One region of the Caballeronia sp. INML3B genome, then DNA from elsewhere that is predicted to be linked to it. Evidence: riboswitches for the same ligand, from Rfam matches in the RefSeq annotation. Region 1 holds a riboswitch; each other region holds the start of a gene.
What was found. Region 1 has a riboswitch for cobalamin ahead of NCS58_RS03995 (TonB-dependent receptor domain-containing protein). Riboswitches for the same ligand answer to the same signal wherever they lie in the genome.
Positions count from the first base shown of each region.

Region 1 (10,131 bases):
CGAGGCCCGCGTGAGCGGCGCCGTTGCCGTCGAGCAGGAGCGCATGCGTCGCGAAACGGCGCGCAAGGTTCAGATCGTGGCACGAGAAGATTACGGTGCGCTTGTGCTCGCGCGCGGTGTCGCACAACGTATGCAGGCAGTCGATCTGATGACGCAGGTCGAGATGCGAAAGCGGTTCGTCGAGCAACAGGCACGGTGCGTTCTGGCACAGCACGGCAGCCAAGGCAACGCGCTGGCGTTCGCCACCCGAGAGCGTCAGCACGTCGCGCGAGGCGAAGGACGCGAGGCCGAGCGTGTCGAGCGCGGCGCGCGCGGCGCTGCGGTCGTCTTCGTTCTCCCAACCCCAGCCGGTGAGATAGGGAAAGCGGTTGAGCAATACGGTGTCGAGCACGGTCGCGCTGAAGGCGTCGTGCATGGCTTGGGGCATCAGCGCGCGCGCGCGTGCGAGGTCCGCCGCGCGCCATGACGCGAGTGCGCGGCCATCGAGCGACACGCGGCCCGACGCCGGTTTCGAGAGACCCGCGAGCACGTTGATGAGCGTCGTCTTGCCCGCGCCGTTCGGCCCGGCGATGCACCATACTTCGCCCGTCGATATCGTCTGCGTGAGACCGCCGATGAGCGTGCGCGCGCCCGCGCGAATCACGACGGCATCGAGTTGCAAGGTCATGGCGCTCTCCGCAAGAGCATCCACAGGAACATCGGCACGCCGATCAGCGCCGTGACGACGCCCACCGGCAACTGCGCGGGCGCGATCACGGTGCGCGCGGCGAGATCGGCGGCCATCACGGCGAGGCCGCCCGCGAGCGCGGCGGCGGGCACGAGCATGCGCTGATCGTTGCCGAACGCGAGACGCAGCAGATGCGGCACGACGAGGCCGACGAAGCCGATGGTTCCCGCCGTCGTCACCGCAGCCGCCGCGGCGATCGACGCGACGAGATACACACGCAGGCGCAATCGTTCGACCGGCACGCCGAGCGCACGCGCGGTGGCATCGCCGCGCAGAAGCACGTTCAATTGCGGCGCGACAGGAACGATGGCGACGAGCGCGACAGCGAGCGCAATCAACGCAGGCCACGGCGCGGCCGCGCCATTGAGATCGCCCGTCAGCCAGAAGATCATGCCGCGCAGCCGGTTCTCGGGCGCGATGCTCAGCATCAGCGTGATCAGCGCGCCCCATCCCGATGCGATCACGACGCCCGTGAGCAATAGTCGCGGCGACGCATCCTGAGCGCTCTGCCAGAGATCCTTGCGCGCGAGTCCGAGCACGACGACGATCGATGCGAACGCGCCCGCGCACGCCGCGATATCGACGCCCCACCACGGCACCGATGCGAGCATCGCGGCAAGCGCGAACGTCGCGGCGCCGCCGGATACGCCGAGCACGTACGGCTCCGCGAGCGGATTGCGCAACAGCACTTGCAGCAGCGCACCCGCCATCGCGAGCAGCGCGCCCGATGCGAAGCCCGCGAGCGCGCGCGGCAGCCGCAAGGTGAGCACGATCTCATCGGCGATATCGGGCGTCGCGGCGTGCGTGCGAACGAGCGCGCCGAGCGCACGCGACATGGGCAACGCGACACTGCCCATCGCGAGCGACGCGACGAGCACGATGAACGTCGCCGCGGCGAGCGCGATCCAGATCGCGGCCGCGCGGCTCGCGTTCATCGCACGCGCACGCTGGAGACACTCAGGCGCGTTGCTCACGACGGATGCCAGCCGAGCGTGATATAGGCGCCGCGCCGCGGCGTGTTGTACGAGTACGCAAGTTCATAGTCCTTGTCGAACAGGTTGTCGATGCGCGCTGTGACGTACCACGACTTCGAGACGTCATAGCGCGCCGAAAGATTCACGATGCCGTAACCCGCGAGCGTCGAATCGTAATCGTGGCGCTCTCCGCTCATGATCCACTCGCCGCCGACGCGCCAGCGCGCGATCGTGCGATGCGCCGTGAGCGTCGCGAAATGCCGCGCGCGCCGCGTCAGATCCTCGTGATTCGTCTCGTCGACGGGATTCTGGAACGTGACGCCCGCGCGCACGTCGGTTGCGCCGACATGTCCCGCCCACGATCCCTCGATGCCCTGCACTTTCGCGCGCCCGACGTTCTGCGCGACATAGTAGAACCCGCCGTCGGAAACATAGTCGATCAGATTCGAATAGCGCGTCTGGAACAGCGTCACGCGCATCACGCCGAGCGCATTCGATGCGTACTGCAACGCCGCCTCGACCGAATGGCTGCGCTCCGGCTGGATCGACGGATTGCCGCTGAACGGATAGTAGAGGTCGTCGAAGCTCGGCGCGCGAAACGAAGCCGCATAGCTCGCGCTCGCCTTCCAGTGCGCATCGAAGTGATATGCGTAGCCCAGATAGTAGCTGTTCGCGCCGCCGAAATCGGAATACTGATCGTGCCGCAGATTCGCCTGCAAATCGTTCGCGCCGATGTGCCCCACGTAGCCCGCGAACACCGAATTCACGTGACGATCGGGCGCGGTGAACTGGTCGGAATCGAGCGTCTGATCGAGATGCTCGTAACCGGACAACAGCGTGTGCGCATCGGTGATCCTGAAATCGTTCTGCCACGTGTATTGCCGATTCTCCGAGTCGAAGCGGCTCGTATAGGCGCCGTTCTGCTCGATATTCGCGCGATCCTGCCCCTGCGCGACCGTGAAGTGCGTGGTCCAGTTGTCGGTGATCCTGCCATTCGCGAACACCGACGCCGAACGCACGCGATCGTGCGCTTCGTTGATGTCGGATGGCTGGCCGTAGGCATCGTCGAAACTGTCGATGCCGTTCGATTGCATGAAGCGCACGCCCGCATCCCACTTGTCGCTGAACCGGTGGCGCAGCGTCGCCGCGACGCTCTCGTTCAGATAGCCGTTCGCGTTAGGATTCGCGCCGGGCGCGATCGCCGGATCGATCGACGAGAATCCATCGGTCTTTTCGCGTGACACGTTCAGGCTGAAGGTCGTGCGGCCGTCCTTGTCGAGCGCGCCGTTCACGCCCGCCGATTGACGCTGCGTGTGATAGCTGCCGTACTCGGCCTCGAAAGCGAAGCGCGGCGGATGCGGCTCGCCTTCCCTGGTGAAGATCTGCACGACCCCGCCAATCGCATTCGAGCCGTACAACGCCGATACATTGCCGTTCACGACCTCGACGCGCCCGATCTCATCGAGCATCAATTGCGATAGCTGCGCCGCGCCGAGCGACACCGATTCGACGCGCACGCCATCGATCAGAACGAGCGATTGCGACGACGCCGCGCCGCGTATGTAGACGCCGGAATTCGCGCCCGGTCCGCCGTTGCGCGTGACCTGCACGCCGGGCGCGAGCGCGACGAGGCCGAGCGCGTCGTCGGCGTTGGCATCGGCGATGTCCTGTTCATCGAACGCCGATGTCTGCGGGATCGATTCGGCGAGCGGCTGCGGCGCGCGCGTCGCGGTGACGACGACTGGGGCAAGCGTTTGCGAGGCGCCGTCGGCGGCGTGCGCCGCGCCGGGGAGCGCCGAGCCGAAGACCGCTGCAACGAGCGCGACATGACGAGTGGGGCCGTTCTTGAGCGCGGCCTGTGGCAATACCATGAGTGAAGTTCCGTTTCGCATGAGCGCGACCCCGCTCCCCGCGAGGACGATGCGCGACGAACGCACTTGCGCATTGAGCGCCGATGCGTCGAACTCTGGCCGGTATCCGGGCTGACGACGGATCGTCTCGCCTTCCCGCGCATCGTGCGCAGTGGCGTCGACACGTTTCTTGCAGTGGATTCGAATAACAAACCCGGTGTGATGAAAATCCACACGTTTGCGCTGCAAAAACGCGCATGAGACGACTTGCAACTTGCGTTGCGGTCGCTTACCGTTGCGGGGGCAGCACAGGTTGGCTCATCCCGGGTGGGTCCCGGTCGGACTTCGGAGACTTCGCTCCCTGTTTCCCGTTTGACTGCATCCGCGAGATCCGCGAATGCGAGCACCAAAAAGTGCGGCAAGTGTAGGAGCGCGGGTTGGGGCCGTCAAGAAAACGGCACGGACAGAGTAGCGCGGCACATGACGAATCGAACGAGAATCGGCCGGCCTGTCCCCACGAGCGATGACCAGCGCTCGCCTTTTCTGCACACGAATGCATGGCGACATGCGCTTGATTCGAAGGATTAAGCGCAAGATCGCATGCTGTTACGTCTCGAAACGAGACAATTATCGGAAGCTCCGTTGAACCGCGCTAAAATGCGAGGTCTTTAGAGGACGCAGCACATGCTCAACGAACTCGAATCACTGTCAGGAAATATCGGCCGGCTGATCCAGATCAGCGAGCGCCACAATCAGGCGCGTCAGGCGCTGCAAGAGCAACTCGAACAACTGCGCGCCGACTATGCGAACGTGCAGGCCGAACTTGCGCAAGTGCGTGAAGAGCGCGATACGCTGCAATCCGAACGCGACTCGCTCTCCGCGAAAATCGACGACGCGCAAGTACGCCTCAACGCCATTCTCGAAAAGCTGCCCCGCGCGAAGTCCGCGCAACATGCCGAATCCGACAATCAACTCGATCTCCTCGACGCCGATTCCCGGGAAGCACAGGAAGCGGAATTGCACGGCGAGCATCATCAAGGAGAGAAGGCATGACGACCACGCAGATCGAAGTATCCATTCTCGGGCAGCCGTATCGCCTCGCGTGCTCGCCGGAAACGGAAGGCGCATTGCGCGAAGCCGTCGCGCGCGTCGATGCCGAGATGAACAAGGTGCGTAATGCGAGCAGCGTGCGCGGCACGGATCGCATCGCGGTGATGGCAGCGCTTTCGCTGGCGTCGGAATTGCTTAAGCTGCAGGACAGCGTGCGTCACGGCGAGGCCTTCCCCGCCGAGGAAATCCGCCGCACGATGCATTCGATGAACGAACAACTGGGCGCGGTCATCGCGCAGTATGAAGCGCAGTGAGACGTCTGCGCGCTGAGTCAATCAGCACGCAATATCAATCGAAAAAAGAAACTGCCGATTTGCTCCCGAGAGGCTGCATAAGGCAAACGATTGGTGTAGAGTGACGGTTCCCTGCCTGGTTCGCCAAGGTCATATATTCCTTGAACCAATGCTACATTGGCACGGTTGCGGAACCTTGCAGCACGGGCGCGCGCGTCGCTAGTCCGATGTACCCGAAGTGTTGCTTACCGCGACCAATCTTGAACCCAGGTTCAGGATGCCGGCCTAGCGGCCGTGGCGGGGACCCATTCAAGAAACGGCATCGGTTTTTCCGATGCCGTTTTCATTTGCATCGACGATTTCCGCATAGCGAACCATCATGCGCTACTGGCTGATGAAGTCCGAACCGGACGAAGCGAGCATCGATCACCTCGCGCACGCGCCGAATAAAACCTTGCCGTGGACGGGCGTGCGCAACTATCAGGCGCGCAACTTCATGCGCGATCAGATGCAGCTCGGCGACGGTGTGCTTTTCTATCATTCGAGTTGTCCGGAGCCTGGCATCGCGGGCATCGCGAAAGTGTGCTCGACGGCGTATCCCGATCCCACTCAGTTCGATCCGAAGAGCGATTACTACGATCCCAAGTCCACGCAGGAAACGCCGCGCTGGATGCTCGTCGATGTCGAGTTCGTGAAGAAGACGCCGCTCATTTCTCTCGCCACGTTGCGCGAGCATGAGGCGCTCGCGGACATGCAGGTGCTCGCGCGCGGCAATCGCCTGTCGATCACGCCGGTAACAGAAGCGCAGTGGCGATTTATTACCGAACAACTCGTCTAACAAGGAACTTACGACACGAAGGCCGCGCCTAAATCCCGTCGCGAATCACGCGATATCCCGCGTTCGGAGTCCTTCGATGATCAACAAGAAAACCGCTGCCGCGCTCGCGCTCCTCGCGATGTCGGGCGCAGCGTTCACGCTTTCCCAAACGGCCGCCGCGCAAACGGTCATCACGCAGCCGCAGCCTTCGGGCGTGCTTTCTCTTTCGGCACAGGCAAGCGCGCAAGTGCCGCAGGATGTCGTCAACATCACGCTCTTCTACGAGCAGGAAGCGGCCGATCCCTCGTCTCTCACCAGTACGCTCAATCAGCGCGCCGAGGCCGCCTTGCGCGAAGCGAGGGGCGTCGACGGCGTGACCGCGAAGAGCGGCTCATTCACCGTGTATCCGGCAACGGACCGTGACGGCAAGATCTCCGCATGGCGAGGCCGCACGGAAATCGTGCTCGAATCGCATGACTTCGCGGCGGCGTCGAAGCTCGCGGGCAAGATGAGCTCGTCGATGCAGGTAGGCAGCGTCGCGTTCTCGCTGTCGCCCGAGGCGCAGCGCGCGGCCGAGCAGAAGCTCGTCACGCAAGCCATCGATTCGTTCCGCAAGCAGGCGCAAGCCGCCGCGCAAGGGTTCGGCTACAGCAATTACACGATTCGTGAAGTGAACGTCGGACATAGCGGCGTTCAGCCGCGCCCGGTCATGATGATGCAATCGCGCGCGATGAGCGCCGATGCGAAGATGGCCGCCCCCATCGCGATGGAAGCCGGCACGACGACAGTGACCGTCGACGTCTCCGGTTCGGTGCAGATGGGGCGTTGAACGATGCGGGGCGTGCTGCCCCGCAAAGCTCAGGCTTTCGCGGATTCGGGCGGCAGACGCAGATTGCGCTTGTACGCCCACACCATCACCAGCACGCCCACGATGATCATCGGCAGCGAGAGCCATTGGCCCATCGAGAGGCCGAGCGCGAGAAGGCCGAGATAGTCATCCGGCTCACGCGCGAATTCCACAGTGAAGCGCGCCAGTCCATAACCGATCAGAAACAGCGCGGAGATCGCGCCGACGGGACGCTGCTTGCGCGAAAACGTCCAGATCACGATGAACAGCACGAGTCCTTCGAGCGCGATCTCGTACAGTTGCGACGGATGACGCGGCAGCATGTGATAGCGCTGGAAGATTTCCGTGAGATGGTAGTGCGCGTCGAGTTGCGGATTCTTCGCAAGCCAGATCGCGTCGTCGTTCGTCGAGCTCTGGAAGAGCATCGCCCACGGCGCGTTCGGGCTCGTCACGCGGCCCCACAACTCGCCATTGATGAAGTTGCCGAGACGCCCCGCCGCAAGACCGAGCGGCACCATCGGCGCGACGAAATCCGTTACCTGCAGCCAGGTGCGCTTGCGGTGATACGCGAACAGCACCATCGCGAGCGTCACGCCGAGAAAGCCGCCGTGAAACGACATCCCGCCTTCCCAGACCTTGAAGATGTCGAGCGGATGCGCCGCGTAATAGCTCGCCTTGTAGAAGATCACGTAGCCGATGCGCCCGCCGAGAATCGTGCCGAGGACGCCATAAAACAGCATGTCGTCGATGTCCTTGGCGGTCCAGCCCTGCGCCGCCACGTAAGGCAGGCGCAGACGCAGCCGGCCGATGACGATGGCCGATATGAACGCCACCAGATACATGAGGCCGTACCAGCGCACGGCGAGCGGTCCGAGATGAATCGCGACGGGATCGAAATTGGGATGTATGAGCATTCTGATGTGGGAGCTTGAGCGAACTACAAGGGCGAATCATACCGAACCCGCGGTTTCGGCCCGCGAACGAACGATCTCGATGAACCCCGCGAGCACCGGGCTCACTTCCGCCGCGCGCCAGACGAGGCCGGTTTCGACGAGCATCGTCGACGCGTTCAGCGGGCGCAGCGGACGATACACGACACCCGTGCGCCGCAGATGACGCAGCGAATGCGGCACGAGCGCCACGCCCATGCCGGCGGACACGAGGCTCACGATGGTCTGCATCTGGATCGCCTCCTGGCCGATGCGCGGCGTGAGGCCGGCCGCGCCGTAGCAGCCCATGATGATGTCATACAAACCCGGCGCGAGACGCCTCGGAAAGACGACGAGCGGCGCGGCGGCGAGATCGTGCAGATCGACGGGCGTATCGGCCCATTCGTCGGCGCCCTGCCCCAGGTCCTGCGCAGCATCGGCGGACATCGCAATGACGAGCGGCTCGCGCGCTACGGACACATACGAGAGCGACGTGGCATGGCGCGGCGGCAGCGGCGGAATTACCAGGCCCGCGTCGATGCGCCCGGCGACGAGTTCCTCGATCTGCACGTCGCTCGTCGCCTCGGTGAGTTGCAGCCGCACGCCGGGATAGCGCGCGCCGAACTCGCGCAGCAGCGCCGGCAAAAGGCCGTAATCGGCGGTGGAGACGAACGCGAGTGACAGCACGCCCGCCTCGCCGCGCGCGAGCGATTGCGCGAGCGGACGCAGCGCATCGGCGCTTGCAAGCAGGCGGCGGACTTCCGGCAGCAGGTCCTTGCCGACGGGCGTCAGCTCCACGGTCCGTTTCGTGCGCACGAAAAGCGCGACGCCGAGCGCGTCTTCCAGCGCGCGGATCGCCTGCGAGAGCGGCGGCTGCGTCATCGCGAGACGCGCGGCGGCGCGACCGAAGTGCATCTCTTCGGCGACCGTTACGAAGTAGCGCAACAGACGCAGTTCGATGGGCGGGTTTCTCTGCTCCATTGATATTTTTTGCGACCTAATAAGCCCTGAATAATATATTGGACAGACACATCGCAGGGGTTGCATGCTTGCTGCACTAGAGCAAAAACGTCCCCTCACGGAGCACATCATGGCCTTCAATCGTCGCTCGAAGCACATCACCCAGGGCGTCGCGCGTTCGCCCAATCGTTCGATGTATTACGCGCTCGGCTACAAGGAAGAAGACTTCGACAAGCCGATGATCGGCGTCGCGAACGGGCACTCGACCATCACGCCGTGCAACGCGGGCCTGCAGCGCCTCGCGGATGCCGCCGTCGAATCGATCAAAAAGTCGGATGCGAACCCGCAGATTTTCGGCACGCCGACGATCTCCGACGGCATGTCGATGGGCACCGAAGGCATGAAGTACTCGCTCGTGTCGCGCGAGGTGATCGCGGACTGCGTCGAAACCGCGGTGCAGGGCCAGTGGATGGACGGCGTCGTCGTGATCGGCGGTTGCGACAAGAACATGCCGGGCGGCATGATCGGCATGGCGCGCATGAACGTGCCGTCGATCTACGTGTACGGCGGCACGATCCGCCCCGGCAACTGGAAGGGCAAGGATCTGACGATCGTGTCGTCGTTCGAGGCGGTCGGCGAATTCACGGCGGGCCGCATGTCGGAAGAGGACTTCAAGGGCGTCGAAAAAAACGCGTGCCCGACGACCGGCTCGTGCGGCGGAATGTACACGGCGAACACGATGAGCTCGTCGTTCGAGGCGCTCGGCATGTCGCTGATGTACTCGTCGACGATGGCGAATCCCGATCAGGAGAAGGTCGACTCAGCCGCGGAATCGGCGCGCGTGCTCGTCGAGGCGGTGAAGAAGGATTTGAAGCCGCGCGACATCATCACGAAGAAGTCGATCGAAAACGCAGTCGCGCTGATCATGGCGACGGGCGGCTCGACCAACGCCGTGCTGCACTATCTGGCGATCGCACATGCGGCGGAAGTGGAATGGAGCATCGACGACTTCGAGCGCATGCGCAAGAAAGTGCCGGTCATCTGCGATCTGAAGCCGTCGGGCCAGTACGTCGCCACCGATCTGCACAAGGCCGGCGGCATCCCGCAAGTGCTGAGGATCCTGCTCGACGCAGGCCTTCTGCACGGCTACTGCATGACGATCACGGGGCGCACGATCGCGGAAGAACTGAAGGACGTGCCGGGCAAACCGCGTGCGGATCAGAAGGTCATCTTCCCGATCGAACAGGCGCTTTACAAGGAAGGGCATCTGGCGATCCTGCGCGGTAATCTCGCGGAGGACGGCGCGGTGGCGAAGATCACGGGCCTGAAGAATCCGGTCATCACCGGCCCCGCGCGCGTATTCAACGACGAGCAAAGCGCGATGGACGCGATCCTCGCCGACAAGATCAAGGCTGGCGATATTCTCGTGCTGCGCTATCTCGGCCCGGTCGGCGGCCCGGGCATGCCGGAGATGCTCGCGCCGACATCGGCGATCATCGGCAAGGGGCTGGGAGAATCGGTCGGCTTCATCACGGACGGGCGCTTCTCGGGCGGCACGTGGGGGATGGTGGTCGGCCATGTGGCGCCGGAAGCTTACGCGGGCGGCACCATCGCGCTCGTGCAGGAAGGCGATTCGATCACGATCGACGCGCACAAGCTGCTATTGCAACTGAACGTGGAGGAT
Region 1 is NZ_JALQDI010000003.1:159,408-169,538, reverse strand. It holds gene NCS58_RS04005 (ABC transporter ATP-binding protein) at 1-667, opposite strand, end outside; gene NCS58_RS04000 (iron ABC transporter permease) at 664-1,662, opposite strand; gene NCS58_RS03995 (TonB-dependent receptor domain-containing protein) at 1,698-3,572, opposite strand; cobalamin riboswitch at 3,652-3,977, opposite strand; gene NCS58_RS03990 (hypothetical protein) at 4,236-4,604, shown strand; gene NCS58_RS03985 (cell division protein ZapA) at 4,601-4,915, shown strand; RNA gene ssrS (6S RNA) at 5,021-5,202, shown strand; gene NCS58_RS03975 (EVE domain-containing protein) at 5,274-5,732, shown strand; gene NCS58_RS03970 (SIMPL domain-containing protein) at 5,809-6,540, shown strand; gene lgt (prolipoprotein diacylglyceryl transferase) at 6,570-7,472, opposite strand; gene NCS58_RS03960 (LysR family transcriptional regulator) at 7,509-8,468, opposite strand; gene ilvD (dihydroxy-acid dehydratase) at 8,578-10,131, shown strand, end outside.

Region 2 (8,667 bases), on a different contig from region 1:
GCGCCGCGCATTCGCACGATCACGGCGACGAAGAACTCGTCTCCCGCGATACGCAAGCGGGTCTCGGCCTCCTGACGGGCGTTGCGGTGTTCGGCACCGCATTGGGCGGTCTCTTCTCGCTCGTGTTCGCGTTTGCTTATGGGCGCCTCGGCGCGTTGCACGCGCGCGGCACGTCGGCGCTTCTGGCGTTGTTCGGCTTCGTGAGCGTCGCCATCGTGCCGTTCCTCAAGTACCCGCCGAATCCGCCGGCGGTCGGCAATCCCGACACCATCGGGCCGCGCACGGCGCTCTTCTTCGGCATGGTGGCCATTTCCATCGCGGCGGCCGTGTTCGCGCTGTGGCTCTGGCGGCGCATGGCGGCGCGACATGACGGCTGGAACGCGACGCTTATCGCCTCGGCCGCGTATCTCGTCGTGATCGTGGTGGCGCAGCTTGCACTGCCGCGCATCGACGAAGTGCCCGCCGATTTCTCCGCGTCGCTCTTGTGGAACTTCCGCCTGGCCGCGATCGGCATTCAGGCGCTGATCTGGACGACGCTCGGTCTCGTGTTCGGCGCACTCGCCGCACGTGAACTGGACCGGCCGGCTGTCAGGAGAATGGCGGCGGCTTGACGCTTCTTGCAGGCTCGATTGTCCGGCCCACGTTTCGATCGAAGCGTGGGCTTTCTATTTCGCGCTTGCCGCACGCCGTGCGAGCAACGCGTCGAATAAATCGAGCTTCGCGGCTTCGTCCATCGATTTGAAGGTCTTGATTTCTTCGCGGCTTCTGAAGCATCCAAGGCATAAGCCCGTTTCCGGATCGAGCTTGCAGACGTCGGTGCAGGGCGAGCCGATGGGTTCCTGCGTCTTTGCGCGCTCGATCGTGAATGCGAGATCGAGCGGCGTGCGAATGTCTTGCGTCGTCGTCATAGTGATTCGCCGCGAAAGAGCGCGGCAGCGGCGGCCGGATTCGACGGCCAGTAAGCGTGCATGTAAGTGGCCGTGACCGGCCCGTGTCGATAGAGCGCTTCGCCCGATGTGCCCGTCGTCGCGTGTTTCGCCTCGAGGACGGCCTGCATCGGCGTGTGCAGAGTCGAGTAATGGAACGTGTGGCCCATCATCGCGCCGTGCGTCGTGTCGATACGCTGCATCGCGAGGCGCGACAGCTTGCGTTGCATTGCGGCATCGCCCGGAAGAATGCCGAGCATCGCGTGCCGTGTGCCTTCGATGTCCGTCAGCGTGTCGAGCAGATAGAGCATGCCGCCGCATTCCGCGACGACCGGCTTCGCTTTTGCAACGTGTTCGGCGATCGACGCGCGCGCGTTCGCATTTACCGCGAGACTTGCCGCATGCAGCTCGGGGTAACCGCCGGGAAGATAGAGCGCATCCGCATCGTGGGGCGCGGATTCGTCGGCGAGCGGCGAGAATGTGCTGATGCGCGCGCCCATCTCGGCGAGCAGATCGACGTTCGCCGGATAGACGAACGAGAACGCTGCGTCGCGCGCAATCGCGATATGCATCCCGTCGAGCAGACGCGGGGGCGCGGGAAGGGTCGTATCGTCGAAATGAACGGGCGGCGGCAGATCCGCGAGCGCGGTTTGCGCGATCGCGTCGGCGGCGCGATCGAGGCGCGCGTCGAGGCCCGCGATTTCGTCAGGCTGCGTGAGACCGAGATGACGCTCGGGCAGCGCGATATCGTCCGCGTTCGACAGATGGCCGCAATAAAGCAGCCCCTCTGGAATGGTCTCCGACAGCATCTGCGCATGGCGCGCCGACGCGACGCGATTGGCGAGCACGCCATGAAACGGCACGTCCGCGCGATAACGCGCGAGCCCGAACGCGATCGCGCCGAAGGTCTGCGCCATGCCGTGCGCGCCGATCACCGCGAGCACGGGCACGTTGAACGCGGCGGCGAGGTCGGCGCTGCTTGGCGTGCCGTCGAAAAGACCCATCACGCCTTCGATGAGAATGAGATCGGCCTCGCGGGCGGCCTGTGCAAGCAAGGCGCGGCACGCGTCGAACCCGACCATCGAGAGATGCAGCGAATACACGCTCGCGCCGCATGCGCGCTCGAGGATCATCGGATCGAGAAAATCCGGGCCGGTCTTGAACACGCGCACGTTCAGGCCACGGCGCGTGTGATGGCGCGCAAGCGCGGCCGTCACCGTGGTCTTGCCTTGATGCGACGCGCTTGCGCCGATGAAAAGAGCGGGGCAGTCGGGCATTGCGTTCAGAACTCGACGCCGCGTTGCGCCTTCACGCCCTGCTCGCGATAGGGGTGCTTCACGAGCCGCATCTCGGTGACGAGGTCGGCGAGTTCGATCAGCGCATCGGGCGCATGCCGGCCGGTCACGACCACGTGCAGCATCGCGGGCCGCGCCTTGAGCACGTCGAGCACTTCATCGAGCGGCAGATATTCATACTTGAGCACGGTGTTCAGTTCATCGAGCACGACCATCTGATAATCGCCGCTTTCGATCATGCGCCGCGCCTCGTTCCAGCCTTTGCGCGCAGTGGCCATGTCGGCCTCGCGGTTCTGCGTGTTCCAGGTATAGCCGTCGCCCATCGTGACGAAATCGCAATGCGCGATCGCGCCGAGGAAATCGCGCTCGGACGTATGCAGCGCGCCCTTGATGAACTGCACGACGCCGAGCTTCATCCCATGACCGAGCACGCGCACGGCCATGCCGAACGCCGCCGTGGTCTTGCCCTTGCCGTTGCCGGTATTCACGATCAGCAGGCCTTTTTCATGATCGGCGGCGGCCTGCTTTTTCTCGTGACCTTCCTTGCGACGCTGGGTCATGCGCAGATGCGATTCGGTATCGGTTTTCACATCGACTCCATTCGAATGGGGTTGCAGCGGGTCTTTGCATGACGAAAGACGGCCGTATCGTACATCAGCAGCGGCCGCGTTTTCGGCTTAATTCTGCGCTAACAGACGGTGGGCATCATGCAGTCACGCAATCACCGACTTCAGGAGCAAGGAAATGGACGCGCTCTATCTCTATCTGGAACTCGTGGCGCTGGCCGTTCTCGTCTGGCTTTGCCGCGATAAGTTCAAGCCACCCGTTGCAAAGCCGCTCGCCGAAACGGCGCGCCCGCGCACCACGGCCAAACCGGTGTTCATGTTCCGTTCGCATCGGGTTCATGCGCCATTGCGACCGCGACAGTTACGCCGCAACCGATCGTCTTTGGCACGATGAGCGTGTGCGCGTTGCCTGCAAGCAGCGCGCATGGCTCGCATACGCCATCGACGTTCATATGTTTCGCCGCGTGATGTGACATCGCCGTGCGAGGCGTGCGCGCGATCTCATCGGCGGTATAAAAGCGCAGCGGCAGGCCATGACGTGCGCAGAAAGCGAGCAAGCCCGCTTCGTTTCGCTTCGCATCGATGCTCGCGACGATCGCGATGTCGCCGAATTCGAGCGTGCCCAGCGCGACGCGCACCGCATGTTCGATCGCATCGGCGCTCGTGTCGCGCCTGCAGCCGATGCCGACGGCGAGCCGCATGATTGCAGGCACATTCATGCGAACGATCGAAGATTTCATGGTGAATGACGAGAGTGCGCTGCGTGGGCCGACATTATGACACCGCGCGAGCGGCGTCATTTCTTGACGCTCGCGCGCGCCGGGCCTAGACTTTCACGCAGTTTTGGTGCTCGCGCGCGGATTCTCTCGTGCGCAGTTAAACGGGAAGCAGGACACGTTCCTTTCGACCGATCGAGCGGACGTCAACCTGCGCTGCCCCCGCAACGGTAAGCGATTCCCCGCGCGCGCGATGTTTTCATCGCACGATCGGGAAGCCGGCTTCGAGGCCACTGCGCGTAGTAACGCGCGGGAAGGCGAAGCGGCGCGGTCGTCAGCCCGGATACCGGCCAGACTTTCACGGAGGATCGCTGTCGCGGGGATGCGGCGCGGCCCATGTTCATTCAAGCGTGTGCTTTCCTTTTTCATGCCGCAGCGTTGCCACGCATCGCGCGACACGAAGCGCACGCATACGAAGCCACGGAGCTACGATGCAAACCCGCAAGATCCCCGTCACGGTCGTGACCGGCTTTCTCGGCAGCGGCAAGACCACACTGATGCGCCATATCCTGTCCAACGCGAAAGGAAAGCGCATCGCGGTCATCGTCAACGAGTTCGGCGAGCTCGGCATCGACGGGGAAATCCTGAAGGGTTGCGGCATCGGCTGCGACGACGAAGCCGGCTCAAAAGACCGCAATCTGTATGAACTCGCAAATGGTTGCCTGTGCTGCACCGTGCAGGAAGAGTTCTATCCGGTGATGGAGCAGCTCGTCGAGCGGCGCGATGGCATCGATCACGTGCTGATCGAAACATCGGGTCTTGCGTTGCCGAAGCCGCTCGTGCAGGCGTTCAACTGGCCGTCGATCAAGAACGCGTTCACGGTCGATGCGGTCGTCACCGTGGTCGATGGCCCCGCTGCCGCAAGCGGCCAGTTCGCGTCGAACCCCGTCGCCGTCGATGCGCAGCGCAAGGCCGATCCGAATCTCGATCACGAATCGCCGTTGCATGAGTTGTTCGAAGATCAGCTTTCGTCGGCGGATCTCGTCATCGTGAACAAGACCGACCTCATGGACGAGGCAGCGCTGCACAAAGTCGAAGCGCTCGTGCGCCCCGAGATCCCGCCCGAAGTGAAGATCGTGCCCGCGCAAATGGGCAGGCTCGACGTGCATACGCTGCTCGGCCTCGGAGCTGCATCGGAAGAAACGATCCATCTGCGGCACGATCATCACGGCTCGCCCGACGAAGAAGGCCATGCCGATCATCATCATGACGCGTTCGATTCGGTCGTCGTTCATGGCAGGGTCGAATCCCGCGAGCAGGCCATCGCGGCGTTGCACACGCTCGTCGAGCATCACACGATCTATCGCGTGAAGGGTTTCGCGGCATTGCCGGGCGCGGCGATGCGGCTCGTCGTGCAGGGCGTAGGACGTCGTTTCGACAGCTATTTCGATCGCCGGTGGCAAGCCGATGAAGCGAAGACGCAAAGCCGCTTCGTGCTGATCGGCGAAGACCTCGATCGCGACGCGCTGCAACGTGCCTTCGACGCGGCGCTCGCAAGCGCCTCCGTGCAGGCGTAACAGCCATGCATCTGCTTCGCACGACACCGGGAGGCTTCGTCGACGATGCGCAAGGCGTCATGCGCATCGAGCAGACACGTGCGCCGATCGTGGTGCTCAGTTCCGCCGACACGACGCTTGCGTTGCTCGCGAGCGTCTTTCCGCGACTCGAAGCGGGCTTTCCCGACGTGCGGCTCGCGAATCAATCGTTTTTACGCCAGCCGGCATCGGTCGATTTCTATGTCGACGACGTGTTGCGTCACGCGAGGGTCGTGATCGTCGATCACCTCGGCGGCGAATCGTATTGGCCCTATGGCATCGAGCGGCTCGTCGCGCTCGCGAAGCAAGAGCAACAGATGCTCGCTATGTTTTCAGGCGATCTCACGGAGGATCCGAATCTCATCGGCAAGAGCACGGCGGATGCGGAGTTTTGCCGCGAGCTGTCGCGCTATCTACGCGAAGGCGGCGCGCGCAATGCGGAAGAATTCCTGCGCTCGATTGCGCATCGCGCGTTCGGTTTCGGGCGCGAACCGCAACCGCCGAGGCCGCTGCCCGCGGTCGCGATCTATCATCCCGAACGCGATACCGCCGCCATCGAAGACTGGCAGGCACGATGGACAGAAGGCGCACCCGTCGCCGCGATCCTGTTCTATCGCGCGCACTTGCAGTCGGGCAATACCGCCGTGTTCGATGCGCTCATCGAAGCGCTCGAGAAAGAAGGCATGAATCCGCTGCCGATCGCAATTTCATCGCTGAAGGAAAGCGTGAGCCGCGAAGTCGTCGAACGTTTATGCGCGGAGCATCGCGCATCGCTCGTGTTGAATACGACGGCCTTCGCCGCGAGCGTGATCGGGCAAGACGAAACGTTCGAAGTCGCGGGCGATGCGCCTGTGCTCCAGGTCATCCTGAGCGGCGGCAATCGCGACGACTGGCAAAAGGACAATCACGGCCTGAACTCGCGCGACGTCGCGATGCATGTGGCGCTGCCCGAAGTCGATGGCCGCATCATCACGCGCGCGATCAGTTTCAAGGGACTCGCTTATTACTGCAAGCATACGCAGGTGGACGTGGTGCGCTATCAGGCCGATGCGGAACGCGTGCGCTTCGTCGCCGAACTGAGCCGCCGCTGGTGCAGGCTGCGCCAGACGCCGAACGCGCAGAAGCGCATCGCGCTCGTGCTCGCGAACTATCCGGCAAGCGAAGGGCGCATCGGCAACGGCGTGGGACTCGACACGCCCGCATCGACCATCGGCATTCTGTCGATGCTCGCGCGCGAAGGCTATCGCGTGGGCGACATTCCAGAGACTGGCGATGCGCTCATCGCCGCGCTGACCGAAGGCGTCACGAACGATCCCATCGTGCGCGACTTGCGGCCCGCGCTGCAAAGTCTTTCGGTCGATGAATATCTCGATGCGTACCGCACGCTGCCCGCCGATGCGCGCGCCGCGCTGGAAAAGACCTGGGGCGCGCCCGAAGACGACCCTACGGTGAGACGCGGCCGCTTCATGATCTCGGGCTATCGTTGCGGCGAAGTCTTCGTGGGGATTCAGCCTTCGCGTTCGCGCGAACGCAACGATTACGCGAGCTATCACGACGCCGAACTCGTTCCGCCGCATTCGTATCTCGCGTTCTATTTCTGGTTGCGTCTGCGCTTTCAGGTGGATGCGCTCGTGCATGTCGGCAAGCATGGCAATCTCGAATGGCTGCCGGGCAAGAGCATCGCGTTGTCGTCGTCGTGCTGGCCCGATGCGATCCTCGGACCGATGCCGCATCTTTATCCGTTCATCGTGAACGATCCGGGCGAAGGCAGTCAGGCGAAGCGCCGCGCGCAGGCCGTAATTATCGATCATCTGATGCCGCCGCTCACGCGCGCCGAGAACTACGGGCCGTTGCAGGATCTGGAGCGTCAGGTCGACGAATACTACGAAGCGCTGATGGTCGATGCGCGCCGCGCGAAGCTGTTGCGCAAGTCGATCCTCGCGACCATCGTCGAGAACAGGTTGCACGAAGAACTTGGCCTCGATGCGCCACGCGACGTCACGAGCGAAGACGCCTTGCTCACGCGCGCCGATGCGTATCTGTGCGAGTTGAAGGAAGCGCAGATTCGCGACGGGCTGCACGTGTTCGGCGTATCGCCGCAAGGCGTGCAGCGCCGCGACACGTTGCTCGCGCTCGGCCGCTTTCCGATCGGCGATGGACAGGGCGCGAACGCGAGCCTCATCACGGCGATCGCGCGCGATCTGCAACTGCCCGATCACTTCGATCCGCTCGACGCCGACTGGGCGGCGCCGTGGAGCGGGCCGCGCCCGCGCGCGCTCGTCGAAGTGAACGATGCGCCGTGGCGTCATCAGGGCGATACGCGCGAACGCCTCGAATCGTTAGCGACGCAACTATTGTCAACTGACGATGCCGCCGCGCCCGGTTCGCATACATCGCTCGTGCTCGAACGCTTGCGCGGCGACGTGCTCGCACGCCTCGACGCATGCGGCCCGCAAGAGCTTTTGCAACTCAAGCGCGGCCTCGAGGGGCGTTTCGTGCCGCCGGGTCCGAGCGGTTCGCCATCGCGCGGCAGGCCCGATGTCCTGCCCACGGGCCGCAACTTCTATTCCGTCGATACACGCGCATTGCCGACGCAAGCGGCCTGGTCGCTCGGGCTCAAGTCGGCGAACGCGCTGGTCGAGCGTCATGTGCAGGATCACGGCGATTTTCCGCGCGCGATCGGCTTGTCGGTGTGGGGCACGGCAACGATGCGCACCGGCGGCGACGATATCGCGCAGGCGTTCGCGCTGATTGGCGTGCGGCCGAAATGGGCGGCGGGCAGCCATCGTGTGACCGACTTCGAGGTTCTGCCGATATCGATCTTCAACCGGCCGCGCATCGACGTGACGCTGCGCGTATCGGGCTTTTTCCGCGATGCGTTCGCGAACCTCATCCATCTCTTCGATGCCGCCGTGCAGGCCGTAGCCGAGCTCGACGACGAGACCGACGACGTCAACCCGATCCGCGCGCGCATCCTGCGCGAACGCGACGAATTGATCGCACGCGGCATCGAAGGCAAGGAAGCGCGGCGGCGCGCGGGCTGGCGCGTTTTCAGCACGAAGCCGGGGGCCTATGGCGCGGGTTTGCAGGAACTGATCGACGCAAGACAATGGCAATCCGACGCGGATCTTTCCGCGGCTTATCAAAGCACGGGCGGTTACGCGTATTCGCAGACGGGCGATGGCGTCGAAGCGCGCGCGACCTTCGGCACGCGGCTTTCGACGCTCGATGTCGTCCTGCAGAATCAGGACAACCGCGAACACGATCTGCTCGACTCGAACGACTATCATCAGTTTCAGGGCGGCATGGTCGCGGCCGTGCGTTATTTATCGGGCTTGCAGCCGCAGGCGTATAACGCGGATCACAGCAATCCCGCCGCGCCGCGCGTGCGCACATTGAACGAAGAGATCGCGCGGGTGGTGCGTTCGCGCGTCGTCAATCCGAAGTGGATCGATGGCGTGAAGCGGCATGGCTACAAGGGCGCATCCGAACTCGCCGCAACCGTCGATTATCTTTTCGGCTACGACGCCACCGCGCGCGTCGTGTCGGATCATCAATACGCGCTCGTC
Region 2 is NZ_JALQDI010000040.1:621,101-629,767, reverse strand. It holds gene NCS58_RS18725 (CbtA family protein) at 1-611, shown strand, start outside; gene NCS58_RS18720 (DUF1289 domain-containing protein) at 666-908, opposite strand; gene NCS58_RS18715 (cobyrinate a,c-diamide synthase) at 905-2,203, opposite strand; gene cobO (cob(I)yrinic acid a,c-diamide adenosyltransferase) at 2,209-2,811, opposite strand; gene NCS58_RS18705 (cobalamin biosynthesis protein) at 3,102-3,506, opposite strand; cobalamin riboswitch at 3,615-3,873, shown strand; gene cobW (cobalamin biosynthesis protein CobW) at 3,995-5,080, shown strand; gene cobN (cobaltochelatase subunit CobN) at 5,086-8,667, shown strand, end outside.
Region 2: another riboswitch for cobalamin. It lies ahead of cobW (cobalamin biosynthesis protein CobW); the one in region 1 lies ahead of NCS58_RS03995 (TonB-dependent receptor domain-containing protein).

Region 3 (10,131 bases), on a different contig from region 1:
TGGCGGAGCGCTCGTGCGAATGACGGATGACGTCGCATTGCGCAGGCTGCAAGGCCGCGCCGATGGCATGCTGCATCGCCTCCTCCTTTCCGGTTCACTGTCGCTCGCTTGTCTCTCGCGGCAATGTAACACCGTCGCGGCGTGCGGGTCGATGCGAGGAAGCACGCAGACGCGCCCGCACGGCGTTTCCGACGTTCCCGGCGCTACAGCACGAGCGAACCCGCCGTGATCGCGATGACCAGGAACACGACGAACAGGATCAAGAAGATGAAGAAAAAAATCTTGGCGATGCCCGCCGCGCCGGATGACACACGTGTAAAACCGAAGAAACCGGCGACGACGGAAATGATTGCGAACAGGATGGCGAGCTTCAGCATGACGAGTCCGTTGTGTGTTGAACTGCCTTCAGCGTGCAAGCTGCATGCCATGACGGTCATCGTCGATTTTTGTCGCGTGCGACGAGAAAATTCGACAGTTAGTTGCGCATCGGCTCAGAAAAAAGCGGGCAGCGAACTGCCCGTCTGAATAGCGTTCTCAGCGTACCGCCCGCGCCCGAGTGTCGGCGGTTGCTGCGACGGTCGCACGCGCGGCAGTGGCTACCGGCGCCGGCTGTCGCGTGCCGAGCCACGTCGCGACCCGACGGTGCGCGTGCGGCACGGCGAGCAGCGCGCCGATCGCGATGGCATCGGCGGCAAGGCCGGCTGGCACGTTGACGAGGCCATCGGTGAGGGTGAACAGGATCGAATCGACGACGAGCGAGATCACCGTCCCCGCAACGAAGGACACCATGCCGTCACGCCCCAACGCGCCGACCCACGGCAAACGACGCGCCACGGCCTTGACGACGCCGTAACGCGCCAGATTCGCTGCAATCCACGCGATGGCCAGGAAATTGACGACGCGCGGTCCGGCCAGATCGCGCTTGAAAGCGCTATCCAGCACGGGCGGCAGCACGAGCAGCTTGTAGTACGCCATGCCCGCGATCAACGCGACCGCGCCCGCACTCACGATCCAGCCGAAGCGGTTCGTGCTCACTCGCCGGTAAACCGGCTGGCAGCGCGCCAAAACGCCCAGCACGAACATCAACTGCCACGCGGCGGGATTGAAATCCCACAGGTTGTCATCGACGGACGGCATGTATTCGCCAATCTGCGATGCGAAGGCCCACAACGCGAGGCTCAGACCCAGCAACAGCCAGGGCTTGCTGCGCGCGAGCGGCAGCATGAGCGGCACGGCGAGCGCGAAGAGCGCGTACATCGGCAGAACGGCGGCAAGATACGGCTGGCGCTCGAATGTGAGAATCTGCGCGATCGACGAAAGCGGCTGCGACATCAGGCTGTCGAGGTCATGCAGCGCGAGATTCGGCGCGTGGCCGAAAAACGGCCGCAGCAGGAAGGACGCGACGAGCATCAGCGAGGCGGTGACCAGAAACGCGCGATAAAGCTCGAACGCGCGTTTGAGGAAGCGCACGCGGGCCACGCTTTCGGAGCGTCGCTGCGCGAGCGACCCATACGCCGTCGCCGTGGCGAAACCGCCGAGGAACACGAAGACTTCGGCGGCGTCGTTCAGCGCGAACGAATGAAGCGTGAAGCGCGACACCATGCTGCCGCCGATATGATCGACGACGATGATGAGCAACACCAGTCCGCGGAAGAAGTCCAGCTCGACGAGACGTTGTGATTTTCCCTGCATGCGGCTTGAGTTCGGTGTGTCCTGGCGACAGGAAGTTGGACGGCGGCCACGGACACGCGGCACGAAAGCATAGGAGTTTACCCGTAAATGCGGCGGCGCATCATCAGAACAGGCGCAAATAATCGTTTTAATTCCGGTATTTGCGACCGATAACGACCACAGCGCGACGACGGGTGGGCTTGTCACCGCGGCTTGAGCATCACGATTTGCATGAAGTTTTCAAGTTCCTTTCACTATGGGCGGCGATCAGGCTAATATCTCGCCCTCACCTGTCGAATCATTCCCCGGACCATGGACTATCTCGTCGCCCTTCTCGCCGATCCCGCCGCCTGGGCCGCGCTCGCAACGCTCGTCGTCATGGAAGTCGTGCTCGGCATCGACAACCTGATCTTCATTTCCATCCTGACCAACAAGCTGCCTGCGGCGCACCGGGAGCGCACGCAGCGCATCGGCATCGCGCTCGCGCTCGTCATGCGGCTCGGGCTGCTCGGCACCGTCGCGCTGATCGTGCGGCTCACAACGCCCATCTTCGAAGCGTTCGGTCACGGCTTCTCATGGCGAGACCTGATTCTCATCGCGGGCGGCGCGTTTCTCGTCTGGAAGGCGACGACCGAAGTCCATCACCACGTTACGCACGACGACGACGGTCATGCCGGCGCCGAATCGGCCAAGTCGCTGACGCCGCTGTCGGCGATCGGCCAGATCCTGCTGCTCGACCTCGTGTTTTCCATCGACAGCATCGTGACCGCGGTCGGCATGACCGAGCACATTCCGATCATGTTCGTCGCGGTGATCGCCGCCGTGACCGTGATGCTCTTCGCCGCAGGCCCGCTGTCGCGCTTCATCGAGCGCAATCCGACGATCGTGATGCTCGCGCTCGGCTTCCTGCTCGTAATCGGGATGACGCTGATCGCCGAAGGATTCGGCACGCATGTGCCGAAGGGCTACATCTACGCGGCGATGGCGTTCTCGGCGCTGGTCGAGGGGCTGAACATGCTGTCTCGCCGGGCGAGGGGACGACGAGCCCCGGGCCCGCGATGAACGGCGCCCTTGCTCGCGAACGCGGCTAGCGCTCACCCGGCGCCGTGCGCGGGAGCGCCTGTTGCGCCATCGTCCTGCCCGCCGGACGAGTCACGCTGAACGGCGCATCAGAAAGGTAATTCGCGCTGCGGATTGTCGGGCGCGGCGTCCTTCGCAGCCGGCAGCGGTTGCGCGCGCAGCCAGCGCGCGATCGCATCGACGACATGTTGTCGCCCGGCGTCGTCGAGCGCCTTGCCTGCCGCGATGCCGTGCCACTTGGCGAGGCACGTACGGCAGCACGTCGCCGTCGCGTGCTGCGCGATGAACACCGGATGCCCGCGAAACGGCGTCTGCTTGCCGTCGTTCAACGGCGCTTGCGGCGCGAGCCGCTTGCCGATCAACTCATGCGCCTGCGCGATCACCGTGTCGACGCCCTTTTCCCGCAGATATTTCCCCTCGCGCACGCCGAGCGCGAAACGCCGCCGGAAAGCCGATTTCGCGAGCGCGTCGAACACGGTGTCGAGGTCGCGCATGGCGTGATCAGTCCTTCGCGTAGAGCGTCGAATCCGCGAAGCCGTCGGCGGCCAGCACGCGGCCGACGAGAATCATCGCCGTGCGCTCCACGCCCGCCGCACGTACTTTCGACGCAATCTCCGCGAGCGTTCCTTCGATGCGCGTCTCGTCCGGCCAGCTCGCGCGAAACACGACCGCCACCGGACAATCCGCGCCGTAGTGCGGCACCAGGTCCGCGACGATGCGCTCGATATGCCGCACGCCGAGATGGATCGCGAGGGTCGCGCGATGACGTGCGAGATCCGCGAGACTTTCCCCTTCCGGCATCGACGTTTTCGTCGCGTAGCGCGTGAGGATCACGGTCTGCGAGATGCCCGGCAACGTCAGTTCCCGCTTCAGCGCCGCCGCCGATGCCGCCGTCGCCGTCACGCCCGGCACGACTTCGTAGGGAATCGCGAGCGCGTCGAGCCGGCGGATCTGCTCGCCGATCGCGCCGTAGAGCGACGGATCGCCGGAATGCACGCGCGCCACGTCCTGCCCGTTCGCGTGCGCGTCCTGCAACAGCGCGACGATGGCGTCGAGGTCGAGCTCGGCCGTGTCGATGCACTTCGCCGCGCGATGCCCGTCGAGCACGTCCTTCGGCACGAGCGAGCCGGCATAGAGAATCACGGGACACGTGCGGATGAGCCGCTGTCCCTTGACGGTGATGAGTTCGGGATCGCCCGGCCCCGCGCCGATGAAATAGATCGTCATGTTTCCGATGTGTCGATTGAGTCGAGCCAGCGCAGCAGCGCGTCGCGCGCGCTCGCGGCGTCGTCGAACGTTCTGTGCGCGTCCGGCAGCGACGGCCGCGTGAGCATCACGACCGGCAAGCCGCGTTCGCGCGCGACGGCGAGCTTCGCTTCGGTCGCGCGGCCGCCGCTGTTCTTGCTGACGACCACATCGACGCCCGCCGCGTCGAACAGCGCGCGCTCGCCTTCGAGATCGAACGGGCCGCGCGCGTCGATGATCTTCGCGCGTTCGTTGCCCGGATGCGCTTCGAGACAGCGGACCGTCCAGCGCTGCGACGCGGGAATTTCATGCAGATGCGCGAGCGCCTCGCGCCCGAGCGTGAAAAGCGGCCGTTGAAATGCCGCGATACGCGCCACGATTTCGCGCCAGTCGGCGGCATCGCGCCAGTCGTCGCCCGGCTGCGGCTGCCACGCGGGACGTCGCACCGCCCAGAGCGGCACGTCCGCGAGCGCACAGGCGGCGTGCGCGTGACGGCTCATCTGCGCGGCATACGGATGCGTCGCATCGACGACGAGCGCGATGTTCTCCGCGCGCAGATAGCGGGCAAGTCCGTCGATGCCGCCGAAGCCGCCGACGCGCACCGTGCACGTCAGGTCGCCCGGCACGCGCCCGAGGCCCGCGAGACTGTAGACATGCGCGGCGGGCAGTTCGCGCGCGATGGCGAGCGCGTCGCCGGTGCCGCCGAGCAGCAGCACGCGCTTCGAGTTTCCCGGCATTTCCTTACGCATGACTCGTCACGGCTTGCTCGCATGCAACAGCGTGATCGGCAGCGCCTGACGCCACGTATCGAAGCTGCCGAGCGGCTCCGCCTGCGCGACACCGATGCGCGTCAGCTCGCCGCCATGCCGCCCGCGCCATTCGACGAGCGCCGCCTCGCTTTGCAGCGTCACTGCATTGGCGACGAGCCGCCCGCCCTGACGCAGGCGCGCCCAGCACGCATCGAGCACGCCCGGCACCGTCAATCCCCCGCCGATGAATACGGCGTCAGGCGCGGGCAGGCCGTCGAGCGCGTCGGGCGCCTCGCCCTTCACGAGCTGCAGCGCGGGCACGCCGAGCGCGTCGCGGTTGTGCTCGATGAGACGCTGCCGGCTTTCGTTCGCTTCGATCGCAATCGCGCGGCACGCGCCATGCGCGCGCATCCATTCGATACCGATCGAGCCGCAACCCGCGCCGACATCCCACAAGAGTTCGCCCGGTTGCGGCGCGAGGCGCGCGAGCGTCACGGCACGCACGTCGCGCTTCGTGAGCTGGCCGTCGTGACGATAAGCGTCGTCGGGCAGGCCCGGCGTGAGCGGCGGACCCGCGTGCCCGGCGTGCGTGCGGCATTCGATCGCGACGAGATTGAGCGCGGCGACGAGGGGCTCGCGCCAGTCGTCGGCACGTTCGTCGATGCGGCGCTCCTCGTCCCCGCCCAGATGCTCGAAGACGGTCATGCGGCTCGCGCCGAAGCCATGCGCGGTCAGGAGCGCGGCCACGGCGGCGGGCGTCGCGCCGTCGGCGCTCAGCACGAGCAGACGCACGCCGCGATGCAGGCTCGCGAGCAGCGACGCGACCGGCCGCCCGACAAGCGATACGCACACGGCATCCTGCAGCGCCCAGTGCAAACGCGCCGCCGCGAACGACAGCGACGACGGCGCGGGAATGACGCGCATTTCGCCGTTGGCGACTTCACGCGCGAGCGTCGCGCCGACGCCAAAGCACATCGGATCGCCGCTCGCGAGCACGCATATGCGGGTCTTGCCGTCGCCGCGTCCGGCGAGCACGGCGTCGAGTGAAAAGGGTTTAGGCCACGGCACACGGCTCGCGGCAATGCGCGCCGGCAGCAACGCGAGATGGCGCTCGCCGCCGTGAATCGACTGGGCGTCGAGCAGCGCGCGGCGCGCGACGCGGGACAGGCCGTGCCAGCCATCTTCGCCGATCCCTACCACGGTCAGCCAGTTCGACATGCGCGGCCTCCTTCATGCGATTTGGAATGCGCTTCGGGCGGCGGCCCTGAAGCGCCTGGATGGTCGATAAAAGCGGGCATAATACAGGTCCGTCGGTGCCCGGAGTCGAAGAGACCCAGGGCCTAAGAGGGAACACAGAAAACTGTGGCTGCCCCCGCAATTGTACGCAGCGAGTCCGCGCTCCACTGCCACTGGTTTCTACCGGGAAGGCCGGCGCGAATGAAGACCTGCCAGCCAAGAGACCTGCCGACTCACCGCATTCGCGCGACGCCGACCGGGCGGGGTGTACCGGTTCGCTCATGACGCGCGAAGCCCAACGGGTCACGCTTTTGACTTCATTCGACCGCTCATCGCTCACGACCGCGCCGCGCGCTTTTGCGTGCCCGGGCCTGATGCGCATCGTGCCCGCGCGGGACGGCGGCCTCGCGCGCCTGCGACTGGCGGGCGGCGTGTCGAGCGCGCACGCGGCGCGGGCCGTTGCGCGGGCGGCGCGCGAATGCGGCTCCGGCGTGATCGAGGTGACCAATCGCGCGAATCTGCAGTTGCGCGGCATCCGCGACGACGCCCACGCCGCGCTGATCGACATTGCGCTCGAGGCGGGCCTCGGCCCCTCGACGGCCGGCGCCGACGACATCCGCAACGTGATGCTCAGTCCGCTCGCGAGCGACGACACGCGCGCGCTCGCCGATCGGATCATCGACGCGATGCAGGCCGACGCATCGCTTCATGCGCTCTCGCCCAAGTTCGCGCTGCAACTCGATGCCGGCGAGCGCCTCGCGATGCTCGATCATCCACACGACCTGTGGCTTTGCGCAATCGACGATGGCGCGCGCTTCGCGTTCGGCTTCGCGGGCACGATGCGGCAGCGTCCGTCCGGCGCGATTCATCGCAGCGATGTGGTGACGTTCGTGTCGGGCGTGCTGCGCAGGTTTCTCGCGCTGGCCACGCCAGAAGAGCATCGTATGCGCGATCTGCTCGCGCGTATCGGCGTCGCGCGCTTTCTCGAAGCATTCGATGTCGATGCAGCCGTTCAGAACTGGCGACGCGGACCCGCCGATGCATCGCTGCGCCTCGGCGCCCACGCGGAGCCGTTTCGCGCGACGTGGTACGCAGGCGCGCAAACACCCCTCGGACGCCTCGACGCGACCACGCTCGAAGCCCTCGCCGATATCGCCGACACGCAAGCCGAAGGCCGCCTGACGATGACGCCGTGGCAAAGCGTGCTGATACCCGGCATCGCTGCGCATGACGCGCATGACGTACTGCAGCGCCTTCACGCGCTCGGCCTTGCGATCGACCCGCGCGAACCGCTCGCGCGCCTCATCGCGTGCGCGGGCTCCGAAGGCTGCGCGAAAAGCCGCGCCGACACCAAAGCGGACGCGCATCGCCTCGCTTCGCTTCTGCCTTCGGATGAAGGCGAAGTGCATCTGAGCGGCTGCGAGCGTTCGTGCGCGGCGGCGCATCCGGTCCCGGTGACGCTCTATGCAGTCGCGCCGGGGCGCTATGACCTACATCGCGGCGCACGAACCGTTGCGCACGATCTGACCATCGAAGAGGCGGCCGGACGGCTCGCCCGGAGCCATGCCGATGCCTGACTACATCCGCGACGGAGCGGAGATTTATCGCCAGTCCTTTGCGACGATCCGCGCCGAAGCCGACCTCGCCGCCATTCCCGCCGATCTTGAAAAGCTCGCGGTGCGCCTGATCCATGCGTGCGGCATGGTCGATATCGTGAGCGATCTGCGCTTCTCTTGCGGTGCGGGCATCGCCGGCCGACGCGCGCTCGCAACCGGCGCGCCGATCCTGTGCGATGCGCGCATGGTCGCCGAAGGCATCACGCGCGCGCGGCTTCCCGCCGATAACCGTGTCGTCTGCACGTTGAGCGATCCATCGGTTCCCGAACGCGCCCGCGCGATGAACAACACGCGCTCGGCCGCCGCGCTCGAGTTGTGGCGGCCGCATCTCGAAGGCGCGATCGTGGCGATCGGCAATGCGCCCACCGCGCTCTTTCATCTGCTCGACATGCTCGATGCCGGCGCACCGAAACCCGCGCTCATCCTGGGCTTTCCGGTCGGTTTCATCGGCGCGGCGGAATCCAAGGCGATGCTCGCCGCCGATAGCCGCGGCGTGCCCTTCGTCGCCCTGCTCGGCCGCCGCGGCGGCAGCGCGATGGCGGCAGCGGCGGCGAACGCACTTGCTTCGGAGGCCGAATGATGCGCGGGCATCTCTTTGGATTGGGCGTCGGCCCGGGCGATCCCGAGCTGATCACGCTGAAGGCGCTGCGCTTGCTCAAGTCAGCTCCCGTAGTCGCTTATTTCGTCGCGAAGGGCAAGAAGGGCAATGCGTTCGGCATCATCGAATCGCATCTCGACGATACGCAGACGCGGCTGCCGCTCGTCTATCCGGTGACGACCGAGGCGCTCGAACCGCCGCTCTGCTACGAGACGATCATCAGCGCGTTCTACGACGAAGCCGCGCTCACGATCTCCGGTCATCTCGAAGCCGGGCGCGATGTCGCGGTGATCTGCGAAGGCGATCCGTTCTTCTACGGCTCGTACATGTATCTGCACGACCGTCTCGCCGGACGCTTCGATGCGCATGTGGTGCCCGGCGTATGCTCGATGCTCGGCGGCGTCGCGGTGCTGGGCGTGCCGCTCGTGTATCGCAACCAGAGTCTCTCGGTGCTGTCGGGCGTGTTGCCGGAAGACGATCTGAAGCGCCGTCTCGAAGCGGCGGACGCGGCCGTCATCATGAAGCTCGGCCGCAACTTCGAGAAGGTGCGGCGCGTTCTCAGCGAGCTCGGACTCGATGAACGCGCGCTATACGTCGAGCGCGCGACGATGGCCAATCAACGCATCGTGCCGCTCGATGAAGTCGATCCGATGGCGTCGCCGTATTTCTCGCTGCTCGTCGTGCCGGGGAAGAAATGGCGCGCGTGAGCTCTTCCATGCCGATGGCGATCGTCGTGCTCGGTGCGGGGGCGCTCGACACGGCGCGGCGCATTCAGGCGAAATTCCAGCAATCGCGCGTGCATGGCCTCGCCCGCCGCGTGAACGCGGACATCGCGTATGACGACTTCGGGGCGCACGTGCGCGCGCTGTATGCATCGGGCACGCCGGTCGTCGCGCTGTGCTCGGCGGGCATCGTGATTCGCGCGCTCGCGTCATCTCTTGCCGACAAGGGCGCCGAACCACCCGTGCTCGCCGTTGCACAGGATGGCAGCGCGGTCGTCCCGCTGCTCGGCGGCATGAGCGGCGTGAACGTGCTGGCGCGCGAAATCGGCACTGCGCTCGGTGTCGCGCCCGCGATCACGACGAGCGGCGAACTGCGCTTCGGTCAATGTCTGCTCGCGCCGCCCGAAGGTTACGCCCTCGCGGATATCGAGCAAGGCAAGCGCTTCGTGTCCGGTCTGCTCGCGGGCGACGCCACGCGCATCGAAGGCCACGCGCCCTGGCTCGACGATGCCGACCTGCCCCGCGCCGACCATGCGCGTTTTGCCGTGCGCATCACGCCCTTCGCTGCGCACGATGATGACAATCTCGTGATCCATCCGCGTTGCGTGCTCGCGTGGATCGGGCATGTATCGCCCGATGACGATGTCGCTGAACGCATGCGTGCGGTCATGCGCGCGCAGGGACTATCGCCGCTTGCGCTCGCGGCCCTGGCAGCGCCTGTGCGTTACATGACGACGCGATCACTGGAAGACGCCGCGCATGCCTTGAATGTGCCCCTGCGCTTTTGCGATGCCGCGCCATTCGACGCCGGCGATGCGCCGCGCATCGCATTGCACGTAAGCGATGCGCCCATCGACGCGCAATCGATCGGGCGTGCGCGCGGCACGCTGACCGTGATCGGACTCGGCCCCGGCAGCGCGGAACTGATGACGCCGGCCGCACGCGCCGCGCTCGTCGCAGCGCAAGACGTGCTCGGCTACGAAACCTATGTGCGCATGGCTGGTCCTTTCCGTGACGATCAGCGCGTGCACATGACCGACAACCGCGAGGAACTGCAACGCGCGCGTCACGCCTTCGAACTGGCGAGCGAGGGACGGCGCGTGGTCGTGGTGTCATCGGGCGATCCGGGCGTCTTCGCGATGGCCGCCGCCGTGCTCGAAGCACTGGACGAAGGCCACGCGGCGCATCCCGAATGGAGCGCGGTGAAACTCGCC
Region 3 is NZ_JALQDI010000040.1:608,690-618,820, forward strand. It holds gene NCS58_RS18625 (sigma-54-dependent Fis family transcriptional regulator) at 1-76, opposite strand, end outside; gene NCS58_RS18630 (DUF1328 family protein) at 204-377, opposite strand; gene NCS58_RS18635 (OpgC domain-containing protein) at 535-1,692, opposite strand; gene NCS58_RS18640 (TerC family protein) at 1,984-2,733, shown strand; gene NCS58_RS18645 (DUF4186 domain-containing protein) at 2,841-3,245, opposite strand; gene cobM (precorrin-4 C(11)-methyltransferase) at 3,253-3,978, opposite strand; gene NCS58_RS18655 (cobalt-precorrin-6A reductase) at 3,975-4,733, opposite strand; gene NCS58_RS18660 (bifunctional cobalt-precorrin-7 (C(5))-methyltransferase/cobalt-precorrin-6B (C(15))-methyltransferase) at 4,752-5,963, opposite strand; cobalamin riboswitch at 6,040-6,229, shown strand; gene cobG (precorrin-3B synthase) at 6,263-7,558, shown strand; gene NCS58_RS18670 (precorrin-8X methylmutase) at 7,551-8,177, shown strand; gene NCS58_RS18675 (precorrin-2 C(20)-methyltransferase) at 8,174-8,902, shown strand; gene cobJ (precorrin-3B C(17)-methyltransferase) at 8,890-10,131, shown strand, end outside.
Region 3: another riboswitch for cobalamin. It lies ahead of cobG (precorrin-3B synthase); the one in region 1 lies ahead of NCS58_RS03995 (TonB-dependent receptor domain-containing protein).